DNA from 2 places in the Streptomyces sp. NPDC051173 genome. Region 2 is predicted to be linked to the other one. Evidence: predicted binding sites of a transcription regulator. Region 2 holds the regulator's gene; the other holds the start of a gene.
The links. The regulator HrcA, encoded in region 2, represses chaperone genes, less so after heat shock. The targets are predictions, from matches to a motif close to TTNGCACTCNGNNNNNCNGAGTGCNAA.
Positions count from the first base shown of each region.

Region 1: a site for HrcA is predicted at 2,720-2,746, ahead of groES (co-chaperone GroES). Genes of this name have one in related genera too.

Region 1 is NZ_JBFBBD010000026.1:70,738-75,781, forward strand. It holds gene AB0435_RS16570 (SDR family oxidoreductase) at 1-437, shown strand, start outside; gene groL (chaperonin GroEL) at 505-2,127, opposite strand; gene groES (co-chaperone GroES) at 2,261-2,569, opposite strand; gene AB0435_RS16585 (polysaccharide deacetylase family protein) at 3,180-4,025, opposite strand; gene AB0435_RS16590 (class I SAM-dependent methyltransferase) at 4,113-5,044, shown strand, end outside.
Region 2 is NZ_JBFBBD010000064.1:24,791-29,834, reverse strand. It holds gene AB0435_RS26600 (nitronate monooxygenase) at 1-585, opposite strand, end outside; gene dnaJ (molecular chaperone DnaJ) at 861-1,997, opposite strand; gene hrcA (heat-inducible transcriptional repressor HrcA) at 1,998-3,014, opposite strand; gene AB0435_RS26585 (MBL fold metallo-hydrolase) at 3,209-3,940, shown strand; gene AB0435_RS26580 (DUF3097 domain-containing protein) at 3,998-4,825, shown strand; gene AB0435_RS26575 (Uma2 family endonuclease) at 4,822-5,044, opposite strand, start outside.

The DNA.
Region 1 (5,044 bases), on a different contig from region 2:
CGGTGCTGCGGCTGACCTCGGCGGCGGCCGAGGGGATGCGGGAGCGCCGCAGGGGCGCGGTCGTCAACGTGGCGTCGGTGGCCGCCTTCACCCCGCGCGGCACGTACGGCGCGAGCAAGTCGTGGGTGGTGCAGTTCACCCAGGGCGTGGCCCGGGACCTGGCCGGCTCGGGCGTGCGGCTGATGGCCCTGTGCCCCGGCTTCGTGCGTACGGAGTTCCACCAGCGGGCCGGGATGGGCACGGACAACGTCCCCGGCTGGCTGTGGCTCGACGCGGACAAGGTGGTCGCGGCGGCGCTGCGGGACCTCGCGCAGGGCAAGACCCTCTCCGTGCCGGACCCGCGCTACAAGGCGCTCACGGGTCTGATGCGGCTGGCGCCGCGCGGTGCCATGACCCGGGCGTCGTCCGTGACGGGCCGTAAGTACGGACCGAAGTAGCCCGGAACGGCCGCGGCCCGGCACCCCCGAAGGGGCGCCGGGCCGCGGCCGTGCGGTGCGCGTGGCGTCAGTGCGCGTGCCCGTGGCCGTGACCGGCCTCGGGCTCCTCGTCGGCCGGCTTCTCGACGACCAGGGTCTCGGTCGTGAGCAGCAGCGACGCGATGGACGCGGCGTTCTCCAGCGCGGAGCGGGTGACCTTGACCGGGTCGATGACGCCGGCCTTCACCAGGTCGCCGTACTCGCCGGTCGCGGCGTTGAAGCCCTGGCCCTTGTCGAGCTCGGCGACCTTGGAGGTGATGACGTAGCCCTCCAGGCCGGCGTTCTCGGCGATCCAGCGCAGCGGCTCGACGGCGGCGCGGCGGACCACGGCGACACCGGTGGCCTCGTCGCCGACCTTGCCGAGGTTGCCCTCGAGGACCTTGACGGCGTGGACCAGCGCGGAGCCACCACCGGAGACGATGCCCTCCTCGACCGCGGCGCGGGTCGCGGAGATGGCGTCCTCCAGACGGTGCTTCTTCTCCTTGAGCTCGACCTCGGTGGCCGCGCCCACGCGGATGACGCAGACGCCACCGGCGAGCTTGGCGAGGCGCTCCTGGAGCTTCTCGCGGTCCCAGTCGGAGTCCGTGGACTCGATCTCGGCCTTGATCTGGTTGACGCGGCCGAGGACGTCCTCGGAGCTGCCGCCACCGTCGACGACGGTGGTGTCGTCCTTGGTGACGGTCACGCGGCGGGCGGTGCCCAGCACCTCCAGGCCGGCCTGGTCGAGCTTGAGGCCGACCTCCTCGGCGATGACGGTGGCACCGGTGAGGGTGGCCATGTCGCCGAGCATCGCCTTGCGGCGGTCACCGAAGCCGGGCGCCTTGACGGCGACGGCGTTGAAGGTGCCACGGATCTTGTTGACGACGAGGGTGGAGAGCGCCTCGCCCTCGACGTCCTCGGCGATGATCAGCAGCGGCTTGCTGGCGCCGGCCTGGATGACCTTCTCCAGCAGCGGCAGCAGGTCCTGGATCGAGGAGATCTTGCCCTGGTGGATCAGGATGTACGGGTCGTCGAGGACGGCCTCCATACGCTCCTGGTCGCTGACCATGTAGGGCGAGAGGTAGCCCTTGTCGAAGGCCATGCCCTCGGTGAAGTCCAGCTCCAGGCCGAAGGTGTTGGACTCCTCGACGGTGATGACACCGTCCTTGCCGACCTTGTCCATCGCCTCGGCGATGAGCTCGCCGACCTGCTTGTCCTGCGCGGAGAGCGCGGCCACGGCGGCGATGTCGGACTTGTCGTCGATCGGACGGGCGGTCGCGAGCAGCTCGTCGGAGACGGCCTTGACCGCGGCGTCGATGCCCTTCTTCAGGGAGGCCGGGGAAGCACCGGCGGCGACGTTGCGCAGACCCTCGCGGACCAGCGCCTGGGCCAGGACGGTCGCGGTGGTGGTGCCGTCACCCGCGATGTCGTTGGTCTTGGTCGCCACCTCCTTGACGAGCTGGGCGCCCAGGTTCTCGTAGGGGTCGTCGAGCTCGACCTCACGCGCGATGGTGACACCGTCGTTGGTGATGGTCGGCGCACCGAACTTCTTGTCGATGACGACGTTGCGGCCCTTGGGGCCGATCGTCACCTTGACCGTGTCGGCCAGCTTGTTGACGCCGCGCTCGAGGGCGCGACGGGCGTCCTCGTCGAACTTCAGGATCTTCGCCATGGTTGCTTCAAGTCCTCTCGTTGCGATCCTCGGCCGCGCAGCGGCGGCCGCTATCGCTCAAACGAACTGCGCCCCGGGCGCCCGGCCGGTGAGGAGCGGGAGCACGGGGCGCAGATCAAAAACTTCGGGTGAATTACTTCTCGACGATCGCGAGGACGTCGCGAGCCGAGAGGACGAGGTACTCCTCGCCGTTGTACTTCACCTCGGTGCCGCCGTACTTGCTGTAGAGCACGACGTCGCCGACGGTCACGTCGAGCGGAAGACGGTTGCCCTCCTCGAAGCGGCCCGGGCCCACGGCGAGGACGACGCCCTCCTGGGGCTTCTCCTTCGCGGTGTCCGGGATGACCAGGCCAGAGGCCGTGGTCTGCTCGGCGTCGAGCGGCTGGACCACAATGCGGTCCTCGAGCGGCTTGATGGCAACCTTGGAGCTGGCGGTCGTCACGATCCGACCTCCCCCTTCGGAGATCTCACGGGGTTAACTGTCTGAGGTGGCGACCAGGTCGGATCCGTCGTCGCGGGTGCCGGATCTGCCCGTCGCTGCGTTTGGCACTCCCGGGTGGAGAGTGCCAACGGAAGCGAGACTATGACGCGGTTAGCACTCGGTCAAGCGGAGTGCCAATTCGCCGTGCGGCGCGCGCCGTGACGGGGGTGGATCTTCCCGTGTACGTCCGCGGGTAATCGTCGTCCGCACCACCGCTGCGCGGCGGGCGTCCTCAAGCGCCGGACGGGCTGAGAGAAAGTGGGCGCCCCCCTGTCCCCTCCGCCTGCCCGATCGGGGCGACGGTGTCGCGCCCCGTCAGGGGCGCGGGGAACTGCGCGACCGGCCACAGACAACCCGCAGCCGCGAACCGGGCTCCCGCCCCACCCCGGCGGGCGCTACCCGGACGGGCCCGCGGCTCGGGGTCTGGGGCGCGTGCCCCAGTTTCGGGAAGGGGCGGGGTAGGGGAACAAAGCGCCGCAGGCGCCGACGGACCCGCAGCCGGGGGTCTGGGGCGCGTGCCCCAGTTCGGGGAGGGGCGGGGCTGGAGAACAAGCCCGCCGCAGGCGCCCCCTCAGACGTAGTCGTCCAAGCGAGCCACCGTATAGCCCTGTTTCTGAACGCTGCGCAGCATGTTCGTCACCATCTTCGTCATCGACGTGCCCTTGAGCTCCTGCGGCCCACGGAAGTGCGCGAGCACAATGTCGCCGGGCCGCAGCTTGTCGCCCTCGGCGTACCGCATGTCGTTGATCTGCATCGTCGCCTCCCACAGCACGACCGCCTTCACCCCGCAGCTCCCGGCCGCCGTGAGTGTCGCGTCGTTGTAATTGCCGTACGGCGGGCGGAACAGCGGCGGCTTGGCCCCGAACCGCTTCTCCAGCCGGTCCTGCTGCCCGCATATCTCGTGGCGCTGGGCGTCGGGCGAGAGGGTGCGCAGGTTGGGGTGCGAGATGGTGTGGTTCTGGATGGTGTTGCCACCGTCCTTGAGCTGCTCGAAGTAGCCGTAGCCACGGCCCGCGCGGGCGATGTCGTCCGTCAGGAACATCGTGTAGGGCAGCTTGAGGTCCTTCGTCATCTTCACGAACTCGGGGTCCTTCTCCGCCCCGTCGTCGAAGGTCAGGAAGACGACCTTGTCCTTGGTGTCCACCCGCCGCACGATCTTGGGCTCCTCCCCCGGCTTCATGCCGTCCGTCACCTTCACCGCAGGCGCGGCGGGCGGCGCGGCGAGGGGCGCGTCGAGCCCCCAGCGGCGGTACGCGCCGGTGTCGGCGGAGGGCGAGGCCGAGGGCGCTTCCGTACGGCCGGTGGCCGACGGCGCGGTCTTCTCCGGCCCGGAGGACGATCCGGAGCACCCGGAGACGAGTCCGGCGAGCAGCAGGGCGATGGCGGCGGCCCGGGGGCCGGATATGGAAGGACTCACCCCTCCAATTCTTGTTCACTCGTTCGGGTGAGGCGACCGGGGCCCGCGCTTTTACGGGCGGCCCCGCCCGTCGGCGAGAATGACCATGTGTCCGCACCGAACCCCCCGACCGAAGCCTTCGCCTCCCTCCTCACCGAGGAAGGCCGCCTGCTCCTCGCCGAGCTGCGCGACCACGACCCGTCGCGGGAGCTGGCGACGGCCACCCGGCTGCGCCGTGAGCACCCCGCCGAGCTGGTCTCCGCCGCGATCGGGCAGGCGCGGCTGCGGCAGCGGGCGGTGGCGAAGTTCGGGGCGGAGGACGCGTACCGCATGTTCTTCACCCCCAACGGCGTCGAGCAGTCGACGCGGAAGACCGTCGCCGAATACCGCGCCGCCCGCCTCGCCGCGCTCGGCGTCCGCTCGGTGGCCGACCTCTGCTGCGGCATCGGCGGCGACGCGCTCGCGCTGGCCCGCGCGGGCGTACGGGTCCTCGCCGTCGACCGCGACCCGCTGACCTGCGCGGTCGCGGTCGCGAACGCGGAGGCGCTCGGCCTGGCCGGGCTCATCGAGGTGCGCTGCGCGGACGTCACGGAGATCGACACCGCCGCGTACGACGCCGTCTTCGTCGACCCCGCCCGCCGTGGCGGACGCGGCCGGATCTTCGACCCGGAGGCGTACTCGCCCCCGCTGTCCTGGGCGGTAGGGGCCGCCCTCGCGGCCCCGCGCGCCGCGCTGAAGATCGCGCCCGGCATCCCGCACGAGGCGATCCCCGACGAGGCGGAGGCCGAGTGGATCTCGGACGGGGGTGACGTCAAGGAAGCGGTGCTGTGGTTCGGCACCGCGCCCGGCACGCGCCGCGCGACGCTCCTCCCCTCGGGCGCGACCCTCACCGGCCGGGGCCTCCCCGACCCCGCGGTCCGCCCGGTCGGCCGCTACCTCTACGAACCGGACGGCGCCGTCATCCGCGCCCACCTCGTCGCCGAGGTCGCGGAGGACCTCGCCGGCGGCCTGATCGACGAGACGATCGCGTACGTGACGAG
Region 2 (5,044 bases):
CAGGTGCGGGTCGTCGCGGTGGGTGCCCTGGTGGCCGCCCGCCTCGACGCCCTGGACGCACACCGCGTCCGCGCCGGCCAGCTCGGCGGCCCGCGCCTCGGCGGCGGAAGTGACGGTGACGACGGTGACCGTACCGGCCTTGGCCAGCGCTTCCAGCGCGGCGGCGGACGGGCAGCCGAAGGTGAAGGAGACCAGCGGAACGGGGTCGTCGAGGAGGATCGCGAGCTTCGCCTCGTACGCGTCGTCGCTGCCCTGGCACCAGTCGCCGAGCGGCGTCTCGTACCACGTGACCTCGCCCGCGAGCTGCTCCGCGTACACCTCGACGGCGGCCGGGTCGGCGACGGGGGGCTGCGGCATGAACAGGTTCACGCCGAAGGGCGCGGACGTGCAGGCGCGGAGCTGCTTGATCTCCTCGTACATCGCGGCCGGGGTCTTGTAGCCCGCTGCCAGCGATCCGAGACCACCGGCCTCGCAGACGGCGGCGGCGAGCGGCGGGCCGGAGGCGCCGCCGGCCATGGGGGCTTGCACGATGGGGTGCTGGAGCAGTCCGGTGAGCAGGTCGTCACCCCTGGTGTCAGAAGCCATGGACACATCGTGTCACAAGGTGGTGAGGCGGCTTGCTGGGAGTTTTCCCCAGCCCCGCCCCTTCCCGAAACCGGGGGCGAGCCCCCGGACCCCTGACCGCGCTGACGCGCGGTGTCCTCAAACGCCGGACGGGCTGGATTCCTCCAGCCCGTCGGTGCGCACTCCACGTTCCTACCGCCCGTTGAACGCGTCCTTCAGCCGCGAGAACAGCCCCTGCTGCCCCGGCTTACCGTGCCCACCCGGGGGACAGACCCCCGGCACCCCCGGCCCGGCGCCTACCGCCCGTTGAACGCGTCCTTCAACCGCGAGAACAGCCCCTGCTGACCCGGCTTGAACTCGCCCATCGGGCGCTCCTCGCCGCGCAGCTTCGCCAGCTGGCGGAGGAGCTCCTCCTGCTGGGGGTCGAGCTTGCTGGGCGTGAGCACCTCGACGTGGACCACGAGGTCACCACGGCCGCCGCCCCGCAGGTGCGTGACACCGCGCTGGTGCAGCGGGATCGACTGGCCGGACTGCGTGCCCGGGCGGATGTCGATCTCCTCGACACCGTCCAGGGTCTCCAGCGGCACCTTCGTGCCGAGGGCCGCGGCCGTCATCGGGATGGTGACCGTGCAGTGCAGGTCGTCGCCGCGCCGCTGGAAGGTCGGGTGCGCGGTCTCGTGGATCTCCACGTAGAGATCGCCGGCGGGGCCGCCGCCGGGGCCGACCTCGCCCTCGCCCGCCAGCTGGATGCGGGTGCCGTTGTCGACACCGGCCGGGATCTTGACCGTGAGGGTGCGGCGCGACCGGACGCGGCCGTCGCCGGCGCACTCCGGGCACGGGGTCGGCACCACGGTGCCGAAGCCCTGGCACTGCGGGCAGGGCCGCGAGGTCATGACCTGGCCGAGGAAGGACCGGGTGACCTGCGAGACCTCACCGCGGCCGCGGCACATGTCACAGGTCTGCGCGGAGGTGCCGGGGGCCGCGCCCTCGCCGCTGCACGTGGTGCAGACGACGGCGGTGTCGACCTGGATCTCCTTGGTGGTGCCGAACGCGGCCTCGCTGAGGCTGACTTCGAGCCGGATCATGGCGTCCTGGCCACGGCGGGTGCGCGAGCGCGGACCGCGCTGCGACGCCTGGCCGAAGAAGGCGTCCATGATGTCGGAGAAGTTGCCGAAGCCCGCGCCGAAGCCGCCGGCGCCACCCCCGCCGCCGTTCGCGGAGAGCGGGTCGCCGCCGAGGTCGTAGACCTGCTTCTTCTGCGGGTCCGAGAGCACCTCGTAAGCGGCGTTGATCTCCTTGAACCGCTCCTGCGTCTTCGGGTCCGGGTTCACATCCGGGTGCAGCTCACGGGCGAGGCGGCGGAATGCCTTCTTGATCTCGTCCTGCGAGGCATCACGCCGTACGCCCAGGACCGCGTAGTAGTCCGTGGCCACTTACGACTCCGCCAGGATCTGTCCGACGTAACGTGCCACTGCGCGTACCGCTCCCATCGTTCCGGGGTAGTCCATGCGGGTCGGTCCGACCACGCCGAGTTTGGCGACTGCCTCGTCGCCCGAACCGTAGCCGACGGCGACGACGGATGTGGAGTTCAGGCCCTCGTGAGCATTCTCATGACCGATGCGCACCGTCATGCCCGAGTCCTTGGCCTCGCCGAGCAGCTTGAGCAGCACGACCTGCTCCTCCAATGCCTCCAGCACCGGCCGGATCATCAGCGGGAAGTCGTGCCCGAAGCGGGTGAGATTGGCGGTGCCGCCGATCATCAGCCGCTCCTCTGTCTCCTCGACCAGGGTCTCCAGCAGGGTCGCGAGGACCGTCGAAACGGTTCCTCGGTCCTCCTGCTCGAAGGACTCGGTGAGGTCCTGCACGAGCTGCGGCACATCCGCGAACCGGCGGCCCACGACCCGGCTGTTGAGCCGCGCGCGGAGGTCCGCCAGCGAGGTCTCGCCGATCGGTGCCGGGCAGTCGACCATCCGCTGCTCGACCCGGCCGGTGTCCGTGATCAGCACCAGCATCACCCGTGCGGGGGCCAGCGAGAGCAGCTCCACGTGTCGCACGGTCGAGCGGGTCAGCGAGGGATACTGCACCACCGCGACCTGCCGGGTCAGCTGCGCGAGCAGCCGTACCGTACGGCCCACGACGTCGTCGAGGTCGACGGCGCCGTCGAGGAAGTTGTGGATGGCGCGCCGCTCCGGCGTCGACAGGGGCTTGACGCCCGCGAGCTTGTCGACGAAGAGGCGGTAGCCCTTGTCGGTCGGGATGCGGCCGGCGCTCGTGTGCGGCTGGGCGATGAAGCCCTCGTCCTCCAGCGCGGCCATGTCGTTGCGCACGGTCGCCGGGGACACGCCGAGGCGGTGCCGCTCTGTGAGGGCCTTGGAGCCGACCGGCTCCTCGGTGCCCACATAGTCCTGGACGATGGCGCGCAACACTTCGAGCCTGCGTTCGCTCAGCACCGCGCACCTCCAGTCCAGCCGTCTTACGGGGTCCTTCCCTGGCACTCCATGGTCACGAGTGCCAGATCCCTTCAGCCAGTGTACGGCCGTACACCGCGGCGAGGGCAAGGGCGGTCCCGCCGTGCGCCCGCACACACCGCCGCCGCACGCCCGTCGAGCGGGCAACCGTACCGCGCTCCGGCTAGCGTCCGGGTATGGAGAGCCATGAGGGGACAGCCCGTTGGGAACGGCTCGCGCCAGGGGTCGCGCGCCGCAGAATGCCCGTGTGGGACGCCACGATCGGGGTGATCGCGGGCCCGGCGGCCGTCCTGCTCGTCGACACCGGGGCGACGGTACGCGAGGGCGCGGAGGTCCGGCGGGAGGTGCGGGAGCTCTTCGGCCGTGACGTGACACACATCGCTCTGACGCACCCCCACTTCGACCACGTCTTCGGCACGGCGGCGTTCTCGGGGGTGCAGGTGTACGGGGCGGTGGGGCTCGCCGACCTCCTCCTCCGCGAGCGCGAGGAGCTGGCGCGGGACGCCGTACGGCACGGCGTCGGCCCGACGGCCGCGGCGGAGGCCGCGGACCTGCTCGTACGGCCCCGCCACCCGGTCTCCGGCGAGCTCACGCTCGACCTCGGCGACGGGCGGCAGGCGCTGCTGGCCAATGTGGGTCCCGGTCACACGGCGCACGACCTGGCGGTGCTGGTGGCGGGCTCGGGCGGGGCGCCGGAGGTCGTCTTCTGCGGTGACCTGGTCGAGGAGTCGGGCGACCCGCAGGCGGGCCCGGACGCGCTCCCCGGGCAGTGGCCGGCGGCGCTGGACCGACTGCTGGCGCTGGGTGGTGAGGACGCGGTGTACGTCCCCGGGCACGGCGCGGTGGTGGACGCGGCGTTCGTGCGGGAGCAACGGGACGCGTTGGCGGCGCGGTTCGGCGTGTCGTGAGGTGTGGGACGTATGACGTGTGTCGCGACTTCTCGATCTTGATCCACAATGCTGCGCATGCGCAGCAGAAACTACGGCCCTGATCTCACCCCTCCGTGGAAGCGTCAGCAGCCCGCACCCGAGGTGGCCGCCGAGCCGGATCTCGTGGTCGAGGAGGTCACCACCGGGTTCTGCGGGGCGGTGATCCGCTGCGAGAAGACGGCGCAGGGGCTCACGGTCACCCTGGAGGACCGGTTCGGCAAGCACCGCGTCTTCCCGATGGAGCCGCGTGGGTTCCTGCTGGAGGGGCGCGTGGTGACGCTCGTACGCCCGGCGGCCGCGAACGCGCCGCAGGGCCCGGCCCGTACGGCCTCCGGCTCGATCGCCGTCCCGGGGGCGCGGGCGCGGGTGGCCCGCGCCGGGCGCATCTACGTCGAGGGCCGCCACGACGCGGAGCTCGTGGAGCGGGTGTGGGGCGACGACCTGCGGATCGAGGGCGTGGTGGTGGAGTACCTGGAGGGCATCGACGACCTCCCGGCCATCGTGCGGTCCTTCGCACCGGGGCCGGACGCCCGGCTGGGGGTCCTGGTCGACCACTTGGTGCCGGGCTCGAAGGAGTCCCGGATCGCAGCATCCGTCACGGACGAGAACGTCCTGGTGGTGGGCCATCCGTACATCGACGTGTGGGAGGCCGTGAAGCCGGCTTCCGTGGGCATCGCCGGGTGGCCGCGGGTGCCTCGGGGGGAGGACTGGAAGTCGGGGGTGTGCCGGGCGCTGGGGTGGCCGGTGAACACGGGGGCCGCTTGGCAGCGGATTCTGGGGGCGGTGCGCAGCTTCAGGGATCTGGAGCCGGAGTTGCTGGGGCGGGTGGAGGAGCTGATCGATTTTGTGACGGTGGTCGATTAGGTGCTGGGAAGGCTCCGCAGCATGGAGGTGTCCAGGGTCAGGTCGAGCACCTCGATGTGCAGCGGGTCTCCGAACTTGCAGGTGCGCTGGTACAGGTAACTCGCCTCGTCGCCGGCACCCGTGGGTTCGGTGAGCAGGAGACAGCTGGACTTGATCGGATCCACGATCAAGTACGCGGGCACCTGCCCGGCCGCGTAGATGGACGACTTGAGCGAATAG